Regions from separate parts of the Gluconacetobacter entanii genome, predicted to be linked through region 2. Evidence: riboswitches for the same ligand, from Rfam matches in the RefSeq annotation. Region 2 holds a riboswitch; the other holds the start of a gene.

Region 1 (11,243 bases), on a different contig from region 2:
CCCGGTCCTTCATGGCTGGGCCTTCTGGCGACGCTCGCGCTGCTGGCGCTTATGGGCGTCGCCCTGGCCGGAACGGTTCATGGGTCCCGTGCTGCGTGGGGCATGGCCCTGTTCGTGGGGGGCGGCGTGCTGGCCTATATCGGCCTTGAACTTGGTCTTGTTCAGTAAAACCGCCCCGGATTGCCGTCGTGGATATCCGGGCAGAAAGGGGACGTTTATTTCCGCGGAAGATCTGAATCATGCATGGGGGAGGCGTGGATGCTGGCAGAATGTCCGTTGACAGCTTCGGCGGATACATAGCCGAGGGCCGTGGCACCAAGGCACAGCACCACAGACAGGGTGACATTGAGCAGGGCACGGACCAAGGCGCCATCCCGGGCGAGGTCGATGGTCTGGAGGCTGAAAGACGAAAACGTCGTGTAACCGCCGCAGAGTCCTGCCATGACGATCAACCGGGTTTCGTTTGACGCCGGGAAGCGGGCATGGGCGGCCGTCAGGGCGCTGAAAAAGGCTATGGCGAAAGAACCTGTTATGTTGATCAGGATTGTACCCCAGGGTAACCGCTGGCTCCATGACAGTGTCAGGATACCTGCGTAATAACGGAGCAATGTCCCCATCGCGCCCGCGACAGCGATCCACAGCGGGGTAAGGACGCCAGACATCATCGAAAACTATCCTTCATGCCTGCATGCATGTGCGCGCATCGCAGGCGTTCTGTTCAATATTCAGTGGTGGGTCAGGATGGGAAGGGTGGCGTGGGTGAAAAGATCCTGTGTCGGGCCGCCGAACAGCCATTCAAGGAAATGCGGTCGGGTATAGGCCCCCATGATGAGGAGATCGGCATTCGCCGCCAGTGCATGGGTGCGGATCTGTTCCCCGACATCACCGTCGATCCTGAACCGGTCAACAATGATCTGTACGCCCCGCCTGCCAAGGGTGCTGGCGAAAGCCGGCAACTGGGTTTCGTTGCCATCATGTTCACCGATAATGAGCGTCACGCGCTCGGCGGTTTCCAGCAGCGGCATGGCGGCCGATATGGCGTTGTCGAGCGCGTGCGAGGGATGCCATCCGATCACCGGCCTGTGCCCGACGGAGGCATAATCCTGCAATGGTGCGACAATCAGGGTGGCCTCGGCGTCATAGAGGATGCCCGCAAAGGCATCCACCACATAGGCCGGATCGCCTGCCCGGGGGCGGCCGTGAATGACGAAATCGGCGCTGCGTGCTTCCTGCGCCGCGATCTTGCGGACATCTCCCGCGATTTCGACCCACTGCCTGTCTGGCTGAGGGTGCGCGCCGGATGAGGCCGACCTTATCCAGGCGGAGGCTATTTCACGCAGCCTGTCAGCACGTTCCGTCACCTCGCGCGCAAAGCGCTGCTGTTCCTCGGTGGTGGGCATCCCTTCATCGGGTGTCTGGAATGCAGGATTGTCCGCAAGACGCGGATGCAGGATGCGAATCTGATCCGCACACAGCCGCTCGGCCAGCGCCCCGGCGGTCCCGAGTGTGAAAAGCGCGGTATCAGGCCGATCCAGAACAACCAGAAGGCGCATGACGTCATTCTCCCCCAAACGGTCAGTCACGGAGCCATATGGTAAGGAGGAAAGACGTCGGACGGATTCCCCCCATGCAGGCCCGCAGGGTAGGAATCATCAGCCTCCACCAGGGAAGCGGTTCGACCGCCATGTAGCGATCAGGCAGAATCCATTGCCATAACCAGTATCACCCGTGAACGATGGTGCCTGTCAAGTGTTGGAAACGATATCGTCGCGGGAACCGGCATGATCGTCGTGACATGTCCATTGACCGCGCGGGGAGATGGAGTTCCTCCCGTAACCGCCCTCAGGGCTGATGACTCCTGCCCATGCGACATATGTTGTCGCGGCAGGAGATCCATATCCTTCTGCGACCATCGGGATGGAAGGGTATGATGATGGTTGATTTTCGCATCCGCAGCATTGACGCGCTTGAAATCCTTGATTCCCGGGGCAATCCAACCATTCGTGTGATGCTGGTGCTCGATGGCGGAACAGTGGCGGTTGCATCCGTTCCGTCCGGCGCGTCCACAGGGCAGTTCGAGGCCCGCGAACTGCGTGATGGACCGCAACCGGATTCTGCGCCGTCAACACAGGGCCATGCCCGTTATGGCGGCAGGGGCGTATGCCGGGCGGTTGCCAATGTCCGTGATGTGATCGCGCCTTTGCTGGTCGGACAGGATGTGCGACGGCAGGCGGCCATCGACCGGATCATGCTGGAACGCGACGGAACCGGAAACAAGACAGGGCTGGGTGCGAACGCGATCCTTGGCGTATCGATGGCCGTGGCGCGGGCGGCGGCGGCCGCTGCGGGCATTCCCTTATATGCCAGCCTCGGTGGAAGCGGCGCCCGCAGGCTGCCGGTCCCCATGATGAACGTGCTGAACGGCGGCCTGCACGTTGTCAACGGGCTGGAATTCCAGGAATTCATGATCGTGCCGCACGGTGCCACGACCTTTTCGGAAGCCCTGCGCTATGGGAGCGAGACTTTCCATGCGCTTCGTTCCCTCCTTCATGAACGGGGTCATGTCACCTCGGTCGGTGACGAAGGTGGCTTTGCACCGAAACTTGCGGACAACGAAACCGCCTGCGCCCTGATTGTCGAAGCGATCGAAAGGGCCGGGTATCGTCCCGGTCCCGATATCGCCATTGCGCTGGATCCGGCGGCCTCATCTTTTGGCCATGAGGGCGCTTATCACCTGAAGGTAAACGGCACGCCCGTCACGCGCACTTCCGATGAAATGACTGCACTTTATGCAGAATGGATCGACCGCTATCCCATTGTTTCACTGGAAGACGGGCTTGCCGAGGATGACTGGGCCGGCTTCGCGGCGCAGACTGCAAAACTCGGCGAACGTTTACAGATTGTTGGTGACGACATCTTCGTTACCAATCCCGCGTTTATTGAGCGTGGCATCCGTGAAAAGACGGCCAACGCCGTGCTGATCAAGTTGAACCAGATCGGCACGGTGACGGAGACCATTGCTGCTGTTGACGCGGCAAGGCGTGCGGGGTGGGCCTATATCGTGTCTCATCGTTCTGGTGAGACGGAAGATACCTTCATCGCGGATTTTGCTGTCGCGATGGGCGGGGGACAGATCAAGACTGGTTCGCTTTGCCGAAGCGAGCGGATCGCGAAATATAACCGTCTGCTGGAGATCAAGCATGAACTTGGCGGCGAGGCGGAGTTTATATCTCCCTTCTCCCATGAGGGCTTGCGACAATAGAAACCGGATAACATCGTGATCAGGACATCGAATTGACGAAAATACTGCCGGAGGGAACGCGCCCAATCCGGTAAAGGTGCCGCACATTCCCGCTGTCGGCAACGTTATCGTAAAGCCGATATGGACGGGGACATTTCCGCGTGGCGACATTGCGGGAACTGAACGCATGATATGGCAGGTGGAGAGACCAGACTCCACCTGCGGACGCCAAACGTCACATCGTTATGATGCGATCCTCATTTTGTAATGAACGCCAGGATATCTGCATTGATGACGTCTGCATGTGTCGTGTGCATGCCGTGCGGATAGCCGGGATAGATCTTCAGCGTACTGTTCCGAAGCAGCCTGTCCTGAAGGACCGCCGCGTTCCTGTATGGTACGACCTGATCATCATCGCCCTGCAGCACAAGCACCGGCACTGTGATGGCTTTCAGGTCGTCCGTCTGATCCGTTTCGGAGAATGCCTTGATGCCTTCATAATGCGCCCTGGCGCTGCCCATCATGCCCTGACGCCACCAGTTGCGGATCGTGCCGTCCGAAACTTCTGCGCCCGGGCGGTTGAAGCCGTAGAACGGCCCGCTGGCTACATCGACAAAGAACTGCGCGCGATTGGCCGCAAGCCCCGCACGCAGTCCGTTCAGGACTGCAATCGGTGCGCCGTCGGGACTGCGGTCCGTCTGAACCATCAGGGGCGGCACGGAACTGATGAGCACGGCCCTGGCAACACGTCCCTGGGGCTGACCATATTTCGCGACATAGCGGGCAACCTGGCCCCCGCCGGTCGAATGTCCGACATGGATGGCGTTTTTCAGGTCGAGATGTTCGACAACGGCCGATGTGTCCGCCGCATAATGATCCATGTCGTGCCCGTCGCTCACCTGTGCCGAGCGACCATGACCGCGACGGTCATGCGCGATCACGCGAAACCCCTTGCTCAGGAAAAACAGCATCTGCGTGTCCCAGTCATCAGCGCTGAGCGGCCAGCCATGATGGAAGACGATCGGCTGGGCACCCTTCGGTCCCCAGTCCTTGTAGAAGATCTCTACGCCGTCAGATGTCGTGACGAATGACATGATACGCCTCCTTGCCGATCAATAACGGGATACTGGTCAGAGCCTAACGTTGAAGGTAGCTTCAAGGTCAAGCATGCGTTCATGACCGGGGGTAAATCATGAAGATTGGAGAACTGGCACGACTAAGTGGCCTGACACCGTCGAGGATCCGGTTCTATGAGCGCATCGGACTGCTGAAAACGGTTGACCGTCGGCCCAACGGATACCGGACCTATCCGCAGCAGGCCGTGATGATTCTGGCTCTTATCACAACGGCGCAGCGGGCCGGGTTTACACTGGATGAAATCCGCACCCTGCTGCCCCCCGACCTGAAACACTGGGACCATGCTACATTGATGGATGCCCTGACACGCAAGATTGCGGATATCGAAGCGTTGCAGGCACGCCTGACGCAGAGCAGGGCGCATCTGCTTCGCCTGATCGAGGATATTCAGGCGCGTCCCGACGACATGGACTGTGCGGCCAATGCGCATCGTGTCCTGACGAATATGCTTGCGGAACATCCCGAAGCCCTCGACGTCACGTCGGACGATATCCGCCTTCTGGATGCGACGGACCGCCGTCAGTCAGTAAGCACGGGTCGCCGCAAAAAGACGGCCTCCTGTTAAGCCCCATCCAGAAGCGCCACGACTTTCCTTGCCGTCGCTCGGGCGGAAAAGGGGTTCTGTCCCGTCACCAGTTTCCCATCCGTCACGACATGGGACATGAACGGAAGCAGCGCTTTTTCATAAATCGCGCCCCGTGCCTTCATCTGAGCTTCCGCGTTGTAGGGGATTTCGCGCGCGACACCTGCCAGCCTTTCCTCGGTCCATGAAAATCCGGTGATTTTCCGACCACGGACCAGAAACGAACCATCGGCAAGCCGGGTGTTCAGCAGTCCGCAATATCCATGACAGACAGCGGAGACCACGCCGCCTTTTTCCCATAGTGCGCGGGTGATGGACTGAAGACCCTCATTGTCTGGAAAATCCCATATCACGCCATGACCGCCAGTAAAGTAGATCGCGTCATAATCGCCCGGATTGATGTCTGCGGGGGAGGGTGTTGACGACAGCAGAGCCATTTTTGCCGGATCGGCCAGCCAGGCCCTGGTGGAGGCATCGCGCATCGGCCATTTCAATGCATGCGGATCAAGCGGAACTTTGCCGCCTTTTGGGCTGACAATGCGTTGTGCATGACCGCTGGCGGCAAATACGTCCCACGCATGCGTCAGTTCCGACAGCCATAATCCGGTCGGATGCGCGGAATTGCCGAAATGAGCGGTGTTGGTGACAACGTGAAGGATATGACGGTTCATGGCTGGCCCCTCCCATGCGGCAATGTCTCCGACCATCATCCTGTAACGTTCAAGCCCGGTTGAAGGTCAATCTGTGGTTTGACATTAAATCTGACTTCAAGGTTAACGGTGTATGGGCAAACCTACCTGGCATCATGGAGGCAGCCTCACATGCAGACAATTCTGGGCGCAAATGGTCAGATCGCCACGGAACTGGCGCGGACATTGCATCAGCATCATGCGGGGGAGTTGCGGCTTGTGAGCCGTAATCCCCGCAAGGTCAACGAAGACGACACGCTTATGGCGGCGAACCTGCTGGATGCAGGGCAGACAACAGGCGCGGTGAAAGGCAGCCGGATCGTCTACTTTACGGCCGGCCTGCCCCCTGACAGCAAACTCTGGGAAGAACAGTTTCCCGTCATGCTGAAAAACGCCCTGCAGGCGTGTCGGGCGGCGGGGGCCAGCTTTGCCTATTTTGACAATACGTACATGTATCCGCAGAACAGCGAGATCCAGACAGAGGAAACGCGCTTTGCGCCGGTTGGCCGGAAAGGACGGGTGCGCGCGGCAATGGCGTCCATGGTGCTGCAGGAAATGGCACGCGGCGACATTCCCGTGCTCATCGCCCGCGCACCGGAATTCTATGGTCCGGGGAAAACGCAGAGCTTCACCAATGCGCTGATCATTGACAGGCTGAAAGCAGGGAGAAGGCCCTTGGTCCCGGTCCGTGACGACACCCACCGGACCCTCATCTGGACGCCGGATGCGAGCCGTGCGCTGGCAATGCTGGGCAATACACCGGAAGCTTTCGGACAGACCTGGCATCTGCCGTGCTGTGATGATCGGCCGACCTACAAGACATTTGTCATCATGGCGAGCAGGATTTTCGGACGAGCGCCTTCTTATTCGGTCATTGGAAAATGGCCATTGATCATTGCGGGCATTTTCTCAAAAAAGGTGCGGGAAATAAGGGAACTGTTGCCCCGTTACGAGCAGGACAATCTCTTTGACTCAACCAAATTCAAACGTCATTTCCCCGAATTTTCCGTGACGACATATGAAGAAGGTCTTGAACTGATCAGGAAGGAATAAAGCGGCGAGGGGAGCTGCAGGCAAACGCGCTTTTCGGAGGGAAGAATGGAAAACGAAGCTCTGGGCACCTTCGACGTGACACTCTCGCCGGTCAGCGATGGTGATGGCCCGATTGACACGATGGCGATCAACAAAACATTTTACGGCAACCTGCAAGGCAGCAGTGTAGGGAAGATGCTGGTATTCCGTAGTGAGATCACGGGTTCGACCAGCTATGTCGCAATGGAACGTGTAACTGCCCGCCTTCCTGACAGCAGGTGGTGCCAAAACACTGACGGTCGTCGTCGTGCCGGACTTCGCTACAGAGGATTTATCAGGGCTGACGGGGGCAATGGGCATAATCGTGTCGCCTGGACGACATGAGTATCAGTTCCACTACAAACTTCCGGATGAGGTGAGGGCGGCAGCCATTTCGGAGAGTTTGGCGACCGTGTTCATGTTCCGCGCTGTTCCCTGCTTTTCGCAGGGTATGCGGAGCCTTGTTGCCGCCATTCCGTCCGGATAGAACACGAACAGTTCACGTTTCCCGTATCGTACCTGTTCGTTCCTGATCCCGGTCGCGCCCTCAAGCGGGTCAGTCGGAACCGTGCCATCCACAAACAGCGTCATGACACGATGGGCGGGCATATCCGGAAATGGATTGCGCGCGAGGGTTTCGGCAAGTTCGCTTGCGGTTCGCACAATCACGCCAACTCTCTTTCCGGCATGAGCCTGTAGCTGATCCATAAGCGTCGTCCGGACCTCGTCTTCGGACCTGTCGCTTTCGAAAACGACGTTCCCGCTGGCAATGTAGGTCTTCACTTTCCGCAGACCTGCCGTCTTGCAGATCTGTGCCAGTGTTGTCATCGGCAATTTGCCGGTGCCCCCGACATTGACTGCACGAAGCAGCGCTACATATGCGGTCAACTTACGCTCCCATCCGGCAATGCCTCGGTTCCGGTCAGCTTACCACCACGATGCTCCCGTTGTCCGCAGTTCAGTCGTTCTGTTGCGGCCGACCCGGACAGGTTGAAGACGTCCATCATGAGATCAAAAATATGTTCATCACTCCCAAAGACTGAGGGCGTATTGCAACCCGTGACGATCGTTGCAGTTAACACATCTGCGTTCACAACCCTTATCGCAGCAACGTTTGACCCTCTCCCGAAGCATGCGTGCCGAGTTTTCAAAGATGTTGATGATGGATCTGATCAAACCGGAAATATCAGGTACATATAACATTTACAGGTATGCGTGATGTCTGTCCTTCATGAATGGTACATGATCGCCCGCCTTACGGTCCGGCGTCTGTTCATGGGGCCGATCTGGAGCGTCCAGCTTCTGACCGGATACAAGTCATTCAGGGACAATCCGATCATTGGCAATCCCTTTCTCAATGCCTGCGGGTTACATGTCGTGCGGCAGAAACTGGCACATCACGCCGCCAACCGGCGACGTCGCGGCATGGCGCACCTGATTCCTCCAGAACGGATAGAGGAGTTTGAGCGTAACGGATTCATCGTGGTGCATGACGTGCTTCCACATCAGGAATTCGACAGGCTGCTTCAGGAAGTGCGCGCCTTTCGGACTGAGGCGCGTGAAACGGTGCAGGGCGATACGATAACCCGCCGCATCGCACTGGATCCGGACGCCCTGAAGAACATGCCAGCCGTACGTCGGTTTCTGGGCATGCGGGCATGGCACGATCTCATCCGCTATGTAGGCAGTCATGATGTCGAGCCGATATATTACATCCAGACCATACTGTCGAAAGTGGTAAAGGGAGCGCCAGATCCACAGACTGATCTCCATGCGGATACGTTCCATCCAACGGTCAAGGCATGGTTCACGCTGACAGATGTAAAGGCCGATGGCGGGCCGCTGGTTTATGTGCCTGGCTCCCACCGCATCACCCGTGGTCGCATGGCATGGGAAAAGACCATGAGCATGGGCGCGGCCCAGGCCCAGAACCGCCTGACCGGACGCGGTTCGCCGCGCGTCACGCGTGAAGAACTTGCCGGCATGGGGTATGGCCCGCCTGTAACGCTCGATGTGTCGGTCAATAGCCTGATTGTAGCTGATACCGGTGGCTTTCATGCCCGGGGCCATAGCGCGGAGGCCGGCATCCGGGCCGAGATCTGGGCCTATGGGCGACACAATCCGTTTTTTTCCCTGCCCGTCAATATCTGGCGCATTGCCACGTTGGGGCAGCGCCGGGTGCGCTGGGGTTGGGCCATTGGTGACAGGCTGGCCGCACTGGGGCTGAAAAGACAGGTCTGGCATCCCTGCGTCAACAGGTCCGCTTTTGATCCTCACATCCCAGGGTAGAACCGGGAAACCGTCGGCATTTATGGGAAACACGTATCGAAGTGCATGGAGACAGGATGCTGGGCTTTGTGGAGGATGAAGGCGACCTTGAGGATAAGTGGCGTTGAGTTCATTGATGGTGCCGCTCAGCAGCAGTCATCTCGGCTTGGTGCGCTTCTGCTCGCCTTTATCAGGGAGATCGGTGGAGCCGATTGTACCGACCGTTAGGCCGGGGAACGCCCTGTCGCCATTCTTGGGACATTTCCGGGGAGTGCTACCGGTAGATGGTCTGGCCCAGTCAGTGGCGGCGATTGGCGGAGGGGTTCGGATGCCTGCGTCAATGACCCTGAATGATGCCTCGCTGCTTGAAAGCGTGAGCAGCGTCTGAATATCCGGTTCAGGATTATGTCAAATCATTAGCTATGGCAGTATTCCCTGCCACTGACCCTGTTTGACGGGTTCCGCACTCCGCTGGACGGTATGGGATTCACTGCGAGCGACAGCACGACCGTCAGATTGGGCATCTGCGGGCCGAATGCATAGGAAAAAATGCTAGCGGCCGCGTATGTCATGGGCGCTATTCCCACCATCATGCTTGGTCCATTCCCCATGCGTTTTTTTCATGTTTCGAGCAGATTGGGTGGGGGGAGCGCATTTTTAATTCAGGTATTTGTTCTGTCACCAATCGCGCCAGGCAGGTCGGTTTCAACAATCTTTTGGAATTCACCAAGGTAATCCTGTTGATGGGTTGCCATCCATTCGACTATCCGATTATTTGCAAGGAGTCTGGCGATATAGCCGCGTGCCACGGTCAGGTGCAGATTATCAATACCGTAGGTTTCCTCAACAGATTTGACTTGGGTCTGAAGTGCGGCGAGTTCTCGTTCCATACGCGCAATCTGCTGGCCTGATGGTGTCGCTCTGCCCTCCTTTTTTCCTTTCTTGGTCACAACAAGCTGGTTTTCTGATGTTGCGGCACGCAAGGCTCGGGCGAACATGACTGTGAAGTTATTCTGGCCAATCATAAGGTCAGCAGCTTCGATCTGTCGTACCGCCGTCATCTGCCGCAAAATATCGAATACCTTCATGGAGCAAGGTGTATCTCTAAGTATTTCAGCAGCTTCGGGACTTATGCCATTCAGTAGCCGGAAACGCCTCAATACTGATTCTACCTGAATATTGAGTGCGGCCGCGATATCAGATGACGGCACTCCGCGTTCCATGGCGCGTACGATCATCCGATGTTCTTGGATCGGTGGTATGCGATTGACCCGTTTATTGTAGGTATAGGTGTCATCGTCAGGAGCCAGCAGGCATTCGACTTCTGTGAAGCCTAGTTCTTTCAGGGCTTCAATTCTTAAATGACCGTCGAGCAGAAACCATCGTTCTGCATTTTTTGTATCCGGTGTTACGACCGGGGATTCTATCGGATGTCCGATTGCTTTTATGGAGGCCAATATCTGGGAGTATGTGTGGCTGGCTTTGATATCTGTCGGTAATGTCTTGAGTGGAATGATTGATGCGACAGGAATCGTGAGGAAATTCATTCCGAAAGCTACATGGATACGATTGTGTCTTCGACTGTTTGTTCCATCAGTCATGGCGGCCTCCCGATATTCTGGCAGCGAGAGCGCGGGGCATGCTCGCAAGTCCCTCAGCTTTGAGCAGGTTGGTAAAGCCACTGTCCGCGAGTAGATCTTTCAATGCCTCAACGATGAACAGTAGTCGCGTTTGGGTAAAATCTGATTTCTTGACCAGAAGACGCTGCTTTTCAGCTTCACGTTGGTAGATCTGCATCAGATCAGCAGCCGTCATTTTCCGGTTGCTCGTTTTGCGGCCTAAACGCCCTGTTGGTATACTTTTGCGTTGGCTTTGCATGCGCATGTCGAGCATCCGTCGGACTGCCGCAAGCTTCTTGCCTCTAAGTTTTCCGGTTTCATAGGCGTCAAGGAGCAGGTTCTGGGCCTCTTCTGTTTCAGCCCTCGAAATCTCCATTGCCAGAGTAATCGGAATAAGGCCTGTTTCAACCGCTGCCAGTAACCGTTCCTCGCCACGATCGAGAAGGGATGCAACCATGCTGACCCAAGAGGCCCCGACGCCGATTTTTGTGCCAATGGCCATATCGTTATAACCGCGTGATCGTAATGCGCCGACTTCACGCATGAGATCAATGGGACGCGGTATACGTCGGGCAATATTTTCAACCAGACTCATCACGAGACATTCACTTTCGCTCGCCTTGATGACTACTGCC
Region 2 (11,216 bases):
TTTCTACCCGAAAGTCAGACCCGCGCATGGCTCCGTTCCGAGCGAAACAGGACGCATTTTTCCTGAGGAGTCGTATAAAATGTCTGATACTGCAATAGGTTCCCACGCTATCCCCTCTCCCGCGCCTATTCCCGTCAGGGAGATAGCGCCGTGGTTGGTTTTCGGCTTGCTGATGCTGCTGGCCCTTTATTTTGTCGGCGCAGAGGAAGGGGCGACATCAATTATTCCTGGCATGTATGTGCACGAGTGGGTGCATGACAGTCGCCATCTTCTGGGTTTCCCCTGCCACTGACATGGAAAACAGAATGATGGTCCGCACCCTACTTATTCGCGGAATGCTCGTCGGTTTTCTGGCCGGCATTCTGGTATTCAGTTTCGCAAAAGTTTTTGGAGAACCTCAGGTCGATCATGCCATTGCATTTGAATCTGCCATGGACGAGGCTAAAGCCAAGGCAGATCTGGAGCGAGGCATCCATGATGTTGAAGAGCCGGAACTTGTAAGCCGGAAACTTCAAGCCAGTTACGGATTGCTCACAGGTGTAATGGTTTACTCGACAGCGTTTGGCGGGCTTTTCGCTCTTGTATTTTCTTATGCAAATGGGCGCATGAAAAGCACAGACCCTCGTGTTGTGTCTGTTCTGCTGGCGATAACCGGGATTATTGCCGTATATGTGGTGCCAAGCATCAAGTATCCTGCCAACCCGCCATCCGTAGGAAACCCGGATACAATTGGCATGCGGACAGAATTGTATTTTATAATGATGCTGGTCTCCCTACTGGGGATGATCGCAGCCACAATGCTTCAGGGACGCTTACGTCAGCAATATAATGCATGGACGGCAACCTATCTTGCAGGCGCGTGTTATATTCTGATTGTCTTTACAACAGGCGAGTTACTTCCTGCGGTTAATGAAGTCCCCTCTAATTTCCCTGCTGATTTGCTCTGGAATTTCAGGATTGATTCCTTAGGCATGCAGATCATCATGTGGACCACACTGGGTCTGGGTTTCGGTGCCTTTACTGAATATGCAAATCGAAACCGGTTTGGATATCGTAATGGCGCTAACATTCAGCTTAATGGGGTGACTACACGAAAGTGCATTTAACGTACGCTTAGAGAGAACGTTAAACGAACTATCATGTAAGGTTTAGCTGTAGGCTGAGGCGCATCCCTTTCGGCCGTAGTTTTACAAAAGGTCGCGTAAGTCTCTCGTAACCTGCGCTCGGAAAAAGGTGACGAGTGATCTATCCGCAGCAAGCGCTCAGTTTCGAAGGTGCTATCGTCATGAACTCGAGGCAGACAGGGACTCAATTGTTCGACGTGGTAGATTGAAACAGTAGAAAATGAAGAATGTTTTAAGTGGGCACCGATAGGTAGATTGATCGGACAGTCACTCTATCCAAAGGAACACGCCCGATGTTTTACGAAATTGCCACACACGGCGTGATAACCGTCATATTATTCTGTGGCTTTCTCGGCATGCCACTGCTGGGCATCGTTGCAATGATCCTAGATCTGCGCCGAAAAGATGATCCGAGAGAACCTGCGACCGCTGGCCGAGGGCCAGTCTGCATTGCCTATACTATCTGATTGCTGGCTCAGTTTCCGCCGCTTGACTGTAAATGCCATAAAATCTGACGCAGACGAGTTTTAATCTGCCTTGGTTAAAGTCTACGCGCGTCATATGGTGATATCATACCAAACTTGATCGATGATGTACGCGCGCTTGGCGCGTGCTCCTTATGAGAGACGCCGCCGGAAGAACCAACGGCGCCAGTCTCCTGCCTTGTAGCAAGACTTATTTAGAAACACCAAGCGGTGCCGTGAATATACGCCCGTCGACATCCGTGAAGCGAATAACCGATCCGTTTGCCGGCGTATGGGCCTGCGTTACCCACGGGAGGGTAATGGTCGCCTTCGCCCCCATCGGCGCACGGATACCGTAGGGCCCCGGGCCAAATTTGTTATAGGCGTAATCATTATCGAAGTTCTGCTTCGTCAGGGCTGACAGAGCTTTGGCATCCCAGTGTTCTGCGATCACTTTGTCCGGCCCGATAACGGCTGCATCAACGATGTGCACGGGTGCTTCAGGCGTTCCTGCATCCAGATAGGCATGAACGCGAATACCGCCATCAGCGAGAACGACCGCATTGGACAGCGTCACGTGATGCTTCGTCGGGCTCACCGGCCCACTATGGAACGGCGTAACGACGGAACCGCGAAAATAGCTGTAGGTGCTGACGTTGTAGATCAGGACAAAGCCGAACAAAGCCAGCGTCAGGTTCCGGAATGGAATATCCGCCAGCGGAAGCGGAAGCGCGCCGCTCGCCCAACGAAACCAGGCGCTGTCTGCGAGACGCGGACGTCGGGCCAGCAACACATTGTCGAGGCTGAAAGCACTCGATCCGCCGAGCAGCAGGGTCGTTCCCATAGCCAGGTTACACGCGGCCATCGTCCATTCGTCGATACAGGTCGCGCCCTGCCAGCCGAACATGGCCATCAGGATCACGGAAAAACCCATCGAGACGAGCGCGGACGCCCGGGTCATGAACCCTGCCATCAGCGCGGCACCGGCGATCAGCTCGGCGGCGCTGAAGACGATGACACCTGTGTAGAGGAGCCAGAAATGCTTCAACAGGAACGAGATGACGTGTTCAAAGCCGAACAGCGCCCCAGGCATCGCGGTTTGAAATTTGTTGGCCATCCAGTTGTGGCCGCCCCAGGCGTCGAGCTTGGAAGGCGCATAGATGAAACGGCGCGACCCGCCGCCCCAGTAAATGAACCCCTGAATGACCCGCGTTGCCAGCAGTGCGAGGCCGCCGATGCGCCAGTTACGCTCGGCTTCGGTCAGGGGTCGGGCGGTGGCGCCAAAAACGGCGCGCTGCGCTGATGCGTGTGTGATACTCATGTTCGCCTCCATTTACTCGCTGTCGTGATCCGGCATGCTGCCGCCGTGATAGGCCTTGAAGCCGTAGCGTTCGAAAATCGCCAAGGCGGTTGGCGACTTGATGAAATCGAGCCAGAGCTTTGCGGCCTGAGGGTGCGCGGCCCCCTTCACCATCGCGCCCGCGTAGATCGCCGTGCTGTTCTGATCGGCGGGAATGTCCACATGGCTGATGGCGTGCCCGGTCTGTTCCTGGAAGATCGCTTCGGACTGCCATGTCACACCGGCGTCAGCGAGGCCCTGCATCAGGAATAACGGCGTTTGCCGATGATGAATATGCGTCAGGACCGTGCTGCCGTTGGCAATTTTCGTCTTGTAGACGGCGTTGGCCAAAGCTTTGCCGCCCGCCTTGTCCAGTGATGCCTCGATCTGGCGCGCGATGCCCTCGAATTCGGGATTGGGCATCGCAAGCCTGATGCCCGGGCGGCCGAGATCCTTCAGGGATTCGACGTGGCCGGGATTGTCTTTCGGAATCATGATCGTGAGCGTGTTCGTGACATAGGGCACGGCAGGCGCCGCAAGCAGGCCACTCTTGATATACTGATCGATCTTCTTGAGGCCCGCGAAATAGGCGTCGGGCTTGGCCGTCCACGTCATATTGCCGGAGGTGATCGTCCCGCCTGCTTCGATCTGGCGGATCAGCAATCCGGGCGGGATCGTCTCCCAATAGATCTTTCCGGAGAATTCGGGATGCTCATGCTCGAACGCCGAGACGAGCGGCGCCATGGCGAAGAAGTAGTTTCCCCCGACATACAGGACGAGGCTCGGATTCGTGATGTCGCCATGAAAATCGGCCAGAACATCGACTTCCGGGACGGTGAATTCGAAGCCGCGCCGTGTCGCGTCGTTGTTCTGGCCGTGCTGCCACGGCGGAAACACGTCTTCTGCGTAATGCGGGGTCTGCGCCTTGCCGTTCCATTGCACCGGATCGGCCAACGCCGCAGCAGTCGACAGCACGAAAGTCGCCGCAGCTGTGGCCAACAGGGTTTTTCTTATTCTTGACGGTGTCATGGTCGTTCTCACTTCACGTAGCCGAAACCGGCATGTTGCAGTTCAGGGATCGTTGCCACGATGCCGGGGGTCAGGACGACGCCGTCGATCAGGTGATTGGTCAGTTCGGCGGCCATCTGCTCGTGTGACAGACGATCGGGATTGATACCTTTCTCGATCAGCTTGCCCGTCTGCTCCCAGATCGCGTTGTGGCAGGCCATGAAGACGACGCCGCGTTTTTGCAAAATCGGGATCGTGTTGCCTGCCGCTCCGAAAAGGCCTTTCGTATCCTCGTGAGCCGAAGCATCGAGAGCACCGTCTGGCGTTTTGATAAGCGTGTTTGACGCAAAGGCCGGCCCGGCGAGCTTCGCCAGCTGATACTTGTCCCAGATTGTCTGGTCATAGAGGGCAAGGTGAGCGGAGCCATGCGTGGCCGACACCGCGAGAAAGTCCGGGTGTCTGAACGAAAACACCTGTGCGTTAACGGAATTGCGCATCAGGTTGAGCCAGGGGCTATCGATTGCTGTGTTGTCCCAGACCTGCTTCCGCTCGCCGCGATAGGCGATCACCAGATCAAGTGCCTGGGCGTCCCACATGTGCGGGTCGTCGAGCACCATCGGCACGGTCCTGAAATCGCGGCGGCGCGGGGATCTGGCCAGCTGCGAGGTCAGCACGGCAAGATTGCCGGTTCCGTCCGCATGGGACGAGGAAGATCGTGCTGCCAAGGCAGTGGAAGTGGTGGCGATCGTGGCGCCGGCGGTGGCCGCCATCAGGCCCAGCAGGGCATGGCGACGGTCGGCGCGAAGGTTTGAAGTCATGTCGTTCATAGTCGGTCTCCTTTGGAGAGCCTGATCATGCGCTTCTCTTGATCACCTGAACCAACTCATTTGAAAGCACGAAACGTTCGATTTTCTTGATCGCTCGTCGATGTGACTTCGGTCATAGCCCCTGAAAGATCACCCCGGAGGTCCATTTCAGGCCGATGAAAACCCGCACAGCTCCACGATCGCTGGCGACACCGCCCCCGAGACCACCGCTTATTGTTACTGCCGGCTCCAGAATATGGTTAAAGCCGATATCAACGAAGCTCGACAGGCGTCGTTGCCTGGTTTGCTGCTGACGCACCACATCGGCGACCAGCGCAGTTCGAGGCCCTATCAGATGCGAGCTGACCATCCCGACCATCCATCGTTTCGGCCGCTCGTCAGGCCGAACCCTGAAGGATCGCGTCCAGGCGATTTCTATGCCGACCCTGGGCGCTTGCCTGGAACGGCCAAGCGATTTCGTCGCAACGAACTGGACGCTGTCGCGTGGTCCCTGATGGCCGCCCCCATAAGGCTCCTGGCGGATGAGCGATATGAGCATGGCCGGAACGTAGCGCCCCTGCTGGCGGAAGTTCCATTCCACTTCCGCGCCCGCCAGATTGCCATGAACACTTGACGCGTCGCCGAACTGACGCACGGGCGCAAAGCTCAGTTCGATCCGGCCGGGCAGCCCCAGCTTGATGGCCGGACCACCCCGCGCGCTGTAGCGCCCGTCGCCGGCTATACTCACGCGCTCGGCCGTTTGCAGCGCGACATGTCCTGACGGCGTGACAAAGGCGTCCTTGAGCCTGACGGGTAAATTAGCGCTCAGACCCTGGGGATCGCCCTGCGCGTGCACCGGACCCGTCAGGCACCAGGCAAACACGGCGCACAGGCACGCCCCCACAAACTCATTGGCCCTGTTGCGCAACAATGCGGCGTTATGGCCGCGGTGCCTAGCCCACGGCAACGAGAACAGCACCGAGGGCGATCAGGACAACCCCGCCCCAGCCTTTGGCGGACATATGTTCGCCCAAGACCAGGACGCCGAAAATCGCCACGAAAACGACACTCAGCTTGTCGACAGGCGCCACGCGCGCCGCATCGCCCAGCTTCAACGCGCGAAAATAGCATAGCCATGATGCTCCCGTGGCGAGACCCGACAGCACGAGGAAGAGGACCGTCCGCCCACCGATGGGGTCTAGCGCGCGCAGCTTGCCGGTGAGGGCAAGCAACGTTCCCAGCACGACGACGATGACGATCGTGCGCACGAAAGTTGCGATATCAGAATCAACCCCCTGAACGCCGAGCTTGGCGAGGATTGCCGTCATTGCCGCAAAGGCGGCTGATAACAGAGCCCATACCAACCAAGGGGGCACACCTGAGCCATTCATGATCATGATGCCCTATCGGTTAGGCGTCTTCTTCGGTTGCGGTCTGGGCGATGCGGATGGCGCCCGTGTTGAACCCGTCGGCCGTGATATGGCCCAGCGCCACGGCACCGATGCAGAGAATGACCGACGCAGCCACGTTCACGGACGCCCGCCCCCAGGCATCGTTACGGATCAGGTCGAGCGTCTGCAGGCTGAAGGATGAGAACGTCGTATAGCCGCCGCAGAGCCCGATCATCACGAAAAGACGCATGTTTTCCGACACCGGATAGCGCCCGTCCGCAAGGGTCAACGTGCCGAAGAAACCGATCACGAACGAGCCGAGCGCGTTGATGGGGAGGATCGTGCCCCATGGGATGAAGCGGCTGATCGGCATGGCCGCGACGGAAACCAGGTAACGCGCCAACGTGCCGAGAGCGCCTCCGACCATGACGATAAGACAGGTTGTAAACGACATGCCATTCCCTTTCTGCGCGAGTTCGGACGGAACCCGCTGTTTCGGGCGGCGAAATGCAGACGCACTCCCACCGCCATTGTGTCGCGGTAGGAGCCATCAGCCCTTGCGAGGGCGGTTGAAGGGGGAGCTCCATCCCCTTGTCGGGAGAGTTAACATAAAGCGGTCGCAGTGCGCTACTTCAGGGTGCCGCCGTCGGGGCATGGTTAATCCCGAGAAGAGCCGTTTCCTGTATTTGTGACCTGCCAGCCCTCCTTTTTTGTTGCTCGCCCTCACTGCCGGGCGCACATAATCCCGATGACGCGCGAACAGCAGAATTTCGTCGTCCTGGACAAGGGGATGGGGTTCCCCTGAAACCGCCGCAAGGCTGATGACTCCTCTGTGCCGCAATCGGTACGAGGAGACATGTGCGCCTCTCTTCGTCCCGAAGGTCGTTTATCTTTGGAGTGGAGATCTATCATGCACATACTGGCCATTCTCGATCGGCCTGGGCCGGCGCTCCAGACCCTTCGCACCGTCGATAGCCTCATGGTGCGTTTGCAAGATTGCAAGGTGACGATCCTGCATCCGCGGCAGGAGACCAATCCGGACTTCCAGTCTGAGGACGAAGGCATCGAGACGCAGAGCGAACACGCCGAGTTCGAAAAGCGCGAACAGAATTTGAGTGGTACCTTGCGCGACATCGCCGAGCGATGGATGACGACGCTCGCGGACACGGGCTCAGCACAATGGCTCCAGGCGATAGGCGACGTTCGCAGTATCGTCGCCGAACAAAGCCGGAAAGCCGATCTCGTGGTCGTCGGCAGACACATGCCAAGCGACCCCGACCGGACCAGAAAGACTCTCATGGCAGCACTTTTCGATGCCAACGCCGCCGTATTAATCGCTCCTGAGCAGGCGCCCCGGACGATCGGCGTTCGTCCCGTCATTCTGTGGGAGCCGTCCCGGGCGTTGGATGCCGCACTATCGGCGGCATGGAAGTTGCTGCTGACTGCCGAACACGTGACCTTCCTGATCGGAGCGCTCCCTGATGAATGTATGCCTGATCCTGCCCGGCGGTTGATGGATGCCGGCATCAGTGTCGGTATCGACCGTTTTCGGATTGATGACGGTGAAGGGATCGCGCTTCGCGATCATGCACTGCGCGCAAATGCGGATATTCTCGTTATGGGCGCCTATACGCATCCGCGTTTCTTCGAAAGGCTTTTCGGAGGCGTGACCGAGGACATTCTTGCCCACGAGATGCTGCCATTGTTGATCCATCACTGAACATCGATGCCGATGCCGCGCTTGATATCCCAAGCGACTTCACGCGCGGCATTGGACAACTCAGTTCCCCATGTAAGGGTGATTAGCTCCGGGCGTGAGCGCCGTGTAGAGCTGGTCGCGAATATTGTCGAAGCCGATCGTCAGCCACCGGGCAGAGGCGCCGTCTGTGGCAATCTGTCCCGAGGTGCGGGTAATTTCTTTCGATCCGTCACACATGGCTGCGGTGACCTGAGTCAAACCGCCTTTCGGCCCGCCTTGGGCAAATTCCGTTTCGGCGGAGCAGAGTTCGTCCTTGGCAGGCAATCGCACGGCGTTGAGATACATCACGATACGACGGCTGTCTGCCGATGCCACGCCGTCCTGTGTCGGATAAAGGGCAGCCAGCGTCGCGTCTGTCTGACCCGGAACCGTTCCGATGAACTTGACGGGCAGGCTCTTGTAGTCCCACCACAGACGCGCCCGTTCATGCGAGGGATTGTTGCTGCTGGTGATTGCCGTTCCGCATCCGCCAAGCAGAGCCAGTCCCGTCAGGACGGAGGCGAGAGGCAGAACCTTCGATTTGCCAAAAATTTTCATGGAAGCCTGTTCCCGTGATCGCATTTCGGCGCATGATTTTTCGGAGGGGCAGAGACACTCTCCGGAATGCAAATCATTGCCTTTCGAGCTTCGCGGCCAGGACCGATTTCCCGCCTCGCTTCTCGTGAAGACTTTGATACGATCAGGGGACGAGGCTGAAAATTGAAACGTATCGCTTAGAACGTTCGATAAAATAGATTACCGGGTTGCTCTTTCACCCGGAAGGCCTCATTCGAGAAAAGCTCAGCGCCCTGCAACGCGTTTCTCAGGGTAATGCGCCGCAATGCGCTGGTTCATTGGATACACGGTCGACGAAATCAGGCCGTACGCCGATGCGCTCTACTCCGGGGTTGCGATGCAGGGAGAGACGAACAGATTTCCCGCCCACCCGCTGGCGAGCGTCTTGGCCGCGACGACCAGCCACATGATGGCGAGCATCACGCAGAACACCGTGCCCGCGACGCCGAAAAACCCGCAATCGAGCATCGCACCGAGCCGGAACGTTGCGACCGTGTAAACGCCCAACGGGAAAGTATAGCCCCACCAGCCGAGATTGAACGGGATGCCCGAGCGCCAGTAGCGCGCCGTGATCAGGCACGCCATCAACCACCACCACAGCCCGAAGCCCCACAACAGCAGCCCCGCCAAGACCCCCATGCCGTGGGCCGCGATGCCGATCTCCCGCAGGCCATGCAGCGCCATGATTGCAGGTGCGTCCCCACCCAACACCAGCATTCCGAGCGCGCCCGTGCCGATCGGTCCCAACGCCAGCCAGCATGACGCCGCCATGCTCTCATGCGGCAGTTTGTGCAGCGCCATGCGTAGCGTCAGGATCGTCAGGATGCCGAACGCGACCGGCACCGAATACGCCCAGAGGACATAGGACGTGAGCAGCACGGTGAGCTGCGTGCCCGCATCCGCCAGATGCGGCGCGATCTGTCCCCCGGATGCCCCCGCCACTTCGGCCGCCACGACCGGTAGCAGCCAGATCGCCGTCATGCCTTCCAGACGATGCTCGTGCCGTGTGAACATCAGATATGGGATCAGCACCCCGCAGGCGATCGACATCGCCACGTCCAGCCACCACAGCGCATGGGCGATGCCCACGATGCCCTCACCGAACAACGAAATGCCGAACGCGATGCCGCCGTTGATGATTGTCGCCAGTCCCATTGGTATGGTGCCGAAGAACATCGATACCGTGCCATGCCCGAAGATCCGCCGCGCCTCGTGGCCGAACATCATCCACCGCGCGGCATAAAGCCCGGCGAACAGGGCAAACAGGGCGATGTTGAAAAGCCACAACGCTGTGCCGACGCCGTGGAGATACGAACCGGCGACGGGGATCTGCGGTAGCGCGAGGGCCAGGATACCCGTCCCCATGGTGGCAGCGAACCAGTTGGGCGTGAACTGGCGGATCATCTCGCGCGGATGGGCGAGGTTCTGCAGCGGCTTCGTCATGGCTTGTTCACTGTGACAGGGGCGCCCAGCAGGGCGAGAAAGGCAGTTTCCGCCGGCGACAGGCGGCGTTGCGGGTGGCGCAGCGCGCGGAACTGCCGGTCCGGCAGGTTCATGGGCACGGCGCATAGCAGCCCGGCCTCGATCCGGCCCGCCACCACGCTTGCCGAGAGCACAGCAGCAGCGGTCCCCGTCTCCACGGCGCTGGCCATCGCCTCGTTGGACGCGACCTCCAGCATCACGTCGAGATCGGCCGGATCGACGCCGAGGGCGTGGAGTGCGTGTTCGAACTCGATGCGCGTGCCCGACCCGGCCTCGCGCAGAACCCACGGGCTGCGCGCGAGATCGCGGGTCGCGGGCGGGGTCGACGCCCATGGGTGATCGGGGGCCACGACCAGCAGCAGCTGATCCTGAGCGACGACATCGCTGTGCAAGTCCGGCGTCGGCAGATCGCCTTCCACCAGGCCAATCGACGCCTCGCCCGATTGCACCCCTGCCGCAATATCGCGTGTATTGGCGATCGTGACGTGTAGGCGAATGCCGGGATACGCGGCGCGGAACGCATTCAGACGCGCGGGCAGCCAGTAGCTCGCTATGGTATGGCTGGCATGCAGGCGCAGGCTGCCGTCGCGCAGGCCCGCGAGGTCGAACATCCGCTCGCGCGCGATGTTTGCGCGGTTCAGCACGGTGCGCGCTTCCTCAAGGAACAACCGACCGGCCGGTGTCAGTTCGATGCGGCGACCGATCCGGCTGAAGAAAGCAAGCTGGAATTCGCCCTCCAGTTGGGTCACGGCATGACTGACGGCGGATTGCGTCAGATTGAGGAATTCGGCGGCCCGGGTGATGTGCTCGCGCTCGGCGACAGCTGCGAAAATCCGAAGTTGTTCCAGCGTCATGACACTACCGCCCGGGTCAGGGCCACCAGCACGGCACAGCCAAGGGCACCAAGCGCAATCGTTAGCGCGCGCTCCATCCCAGGACCGACCGAGTAATGCGTCGTATCCGCCGCGATTGCCGTACGCGTGGCTTGGAACCGCCGATACGCTGCGGCGAACAGAACAACGCCGAGCGCGACGAACACGACGCCCAGTTCGGCGGTGACCCCATAAGGGCGCGGTGCGGCGGCATCGTGCTGGTCTGCCGCCAGACGCAGGAACAGGTCAAATTTCGCCAGTACGCCGCCGAAGGCCACAATGGCAAGCGCCGTGCGGAGCCAGGCGAGAAAGGTCCGCTCATTGGCTGCGTGATCGGTATAGCGCGGGATCATACGGCCTGCGCCAGCCGGTCGGCGACCTCACGGGCCTGCACGCGGATTTCCGGAATGGCAATG

The links. Region 2 has a riboswitch for fluoride ahead of crcB (fluoride efflux transporter CrcB). Riboswitches for the same ligand answer to the same signal wherever they lie in the genome.
Region 1: another riboswitch for fluoride. It lies ahead of eno (phosphopyruvate hydratase); the one in region 2 lies ahead of crcB (fluoride efflux transporter CrcB).

Annotation. Positions count from the first base shown of each region.
Region 1 covers NZ_JABJWD010000117.1:20,542-31,784, reverse strand. The annotation lists gene HNH97_RS16250 (hypothetical protein) at 1-168, shown strand, start outside; gene crcB (fluoride efflux transporter CrcB) at 216-665, opposite strand; gene HNH97_RS16240 (universal stress protein) at 726-1,553, opposite strand; fluoride riboswitch at 1,637-1,721, opposite strand; fluoride riboswitch at 1,806-1,868, shown strand; gene eno (phosphopyruvate hydratase) at 1,934-3,262, shown strand; gene HNH97_RS16230 (alpha/beta fold hydrolase) at 3,499-4,335, opposite strand; gene HNH97_RS16225 (MerR family transcriptional regulator) at 4,434-4,943, shown strand; gene HNH97_RS16220 (type 1 glutamine amidotransferase domain-containing protein) at 4,940-5,632, opposite strand; gene HNH97_RS16215 (SDR family oxidoreductase) at 5,783-6,703, shown strand; gene HNH97_RS16210 (DUF3224 domain-containing protein) at 6,749-7,066, shown strand; gene HNH97_RS18430 (hypothetical protein) at 6,990-7,208, shown strand; partial or broken gene HNH97_RS16205 (DUF1697 domain-containing protein) at 7,226-7,609, opposite strand; gene HNH97_RS16200 (phytanoyl-CoA dioxygenase family protein) at 7,940-9,010, shown strand; gene HNH97_RS16195 (plasmid partitioning protein RepB C-terminal domain-containing protein) at 9,652-10,590, opposite strand; gene HNH97_RS16190 (plasmid partitioning protein RepB C-terminal domain-containing protein) at 10,583-11,243, opposite strand, start outside.
Region 2 covers NZ_JABJWD010000107.1:4,030-15,245, forward strand. The annotation lists gene HNH97_RS15660 (CbtB domain-containing protein) at 80-292, shown strand; gene HNH97_RS15665 (CbtA family protein) at 306-1,106, shown strand; gene HNH97_RS15670 (TQO small subunit DoxD) at 1,800-2,909, opposite strand; gene HNH97_RS15675 (substrate-binding domain-containing protein) at 2,922-3,956, opposite strand; gene tetH (thiosulfate dehydrogenase) at 3,965-4,762, opposite strand; gene HNH97_RS18035 (hypothetical protein) at 4,875-5,720, opposite strand; gene HNH97_RS15695 (EamA family transporter) at 5,695-6,132, opposite strand; gene crcB (fluoride efflux transporter CrcB) at 6,152-6,586, opposite strand; fluoride riboswitch at 6,667-6,732, opposite strand; fluoride riboswitch at 6,910-6,970, shown strand; gene HNH97_RS15705 (universal stress protein) at 7,043-7,852, shown strand; gene HNH97_RS15710 (thioredoxin domain-containing protein) at 7,913-8,428, opposite strand; gene HNH97_RS15715 (TDT family transporter) at 8,768-9,889, opposite strand; gene HNH97_RS15720 (LysR substrate-binding domain-containing protein) at 9,886-10,782, opposite strand; gene HNH97_RS15725 (YidH family protein) at 10,779-11,153, opposite strand; gene HNH97_RS15730 (FAD/NAD(P)-binding protein) at 11,150-11,216, opposite strand, start outside.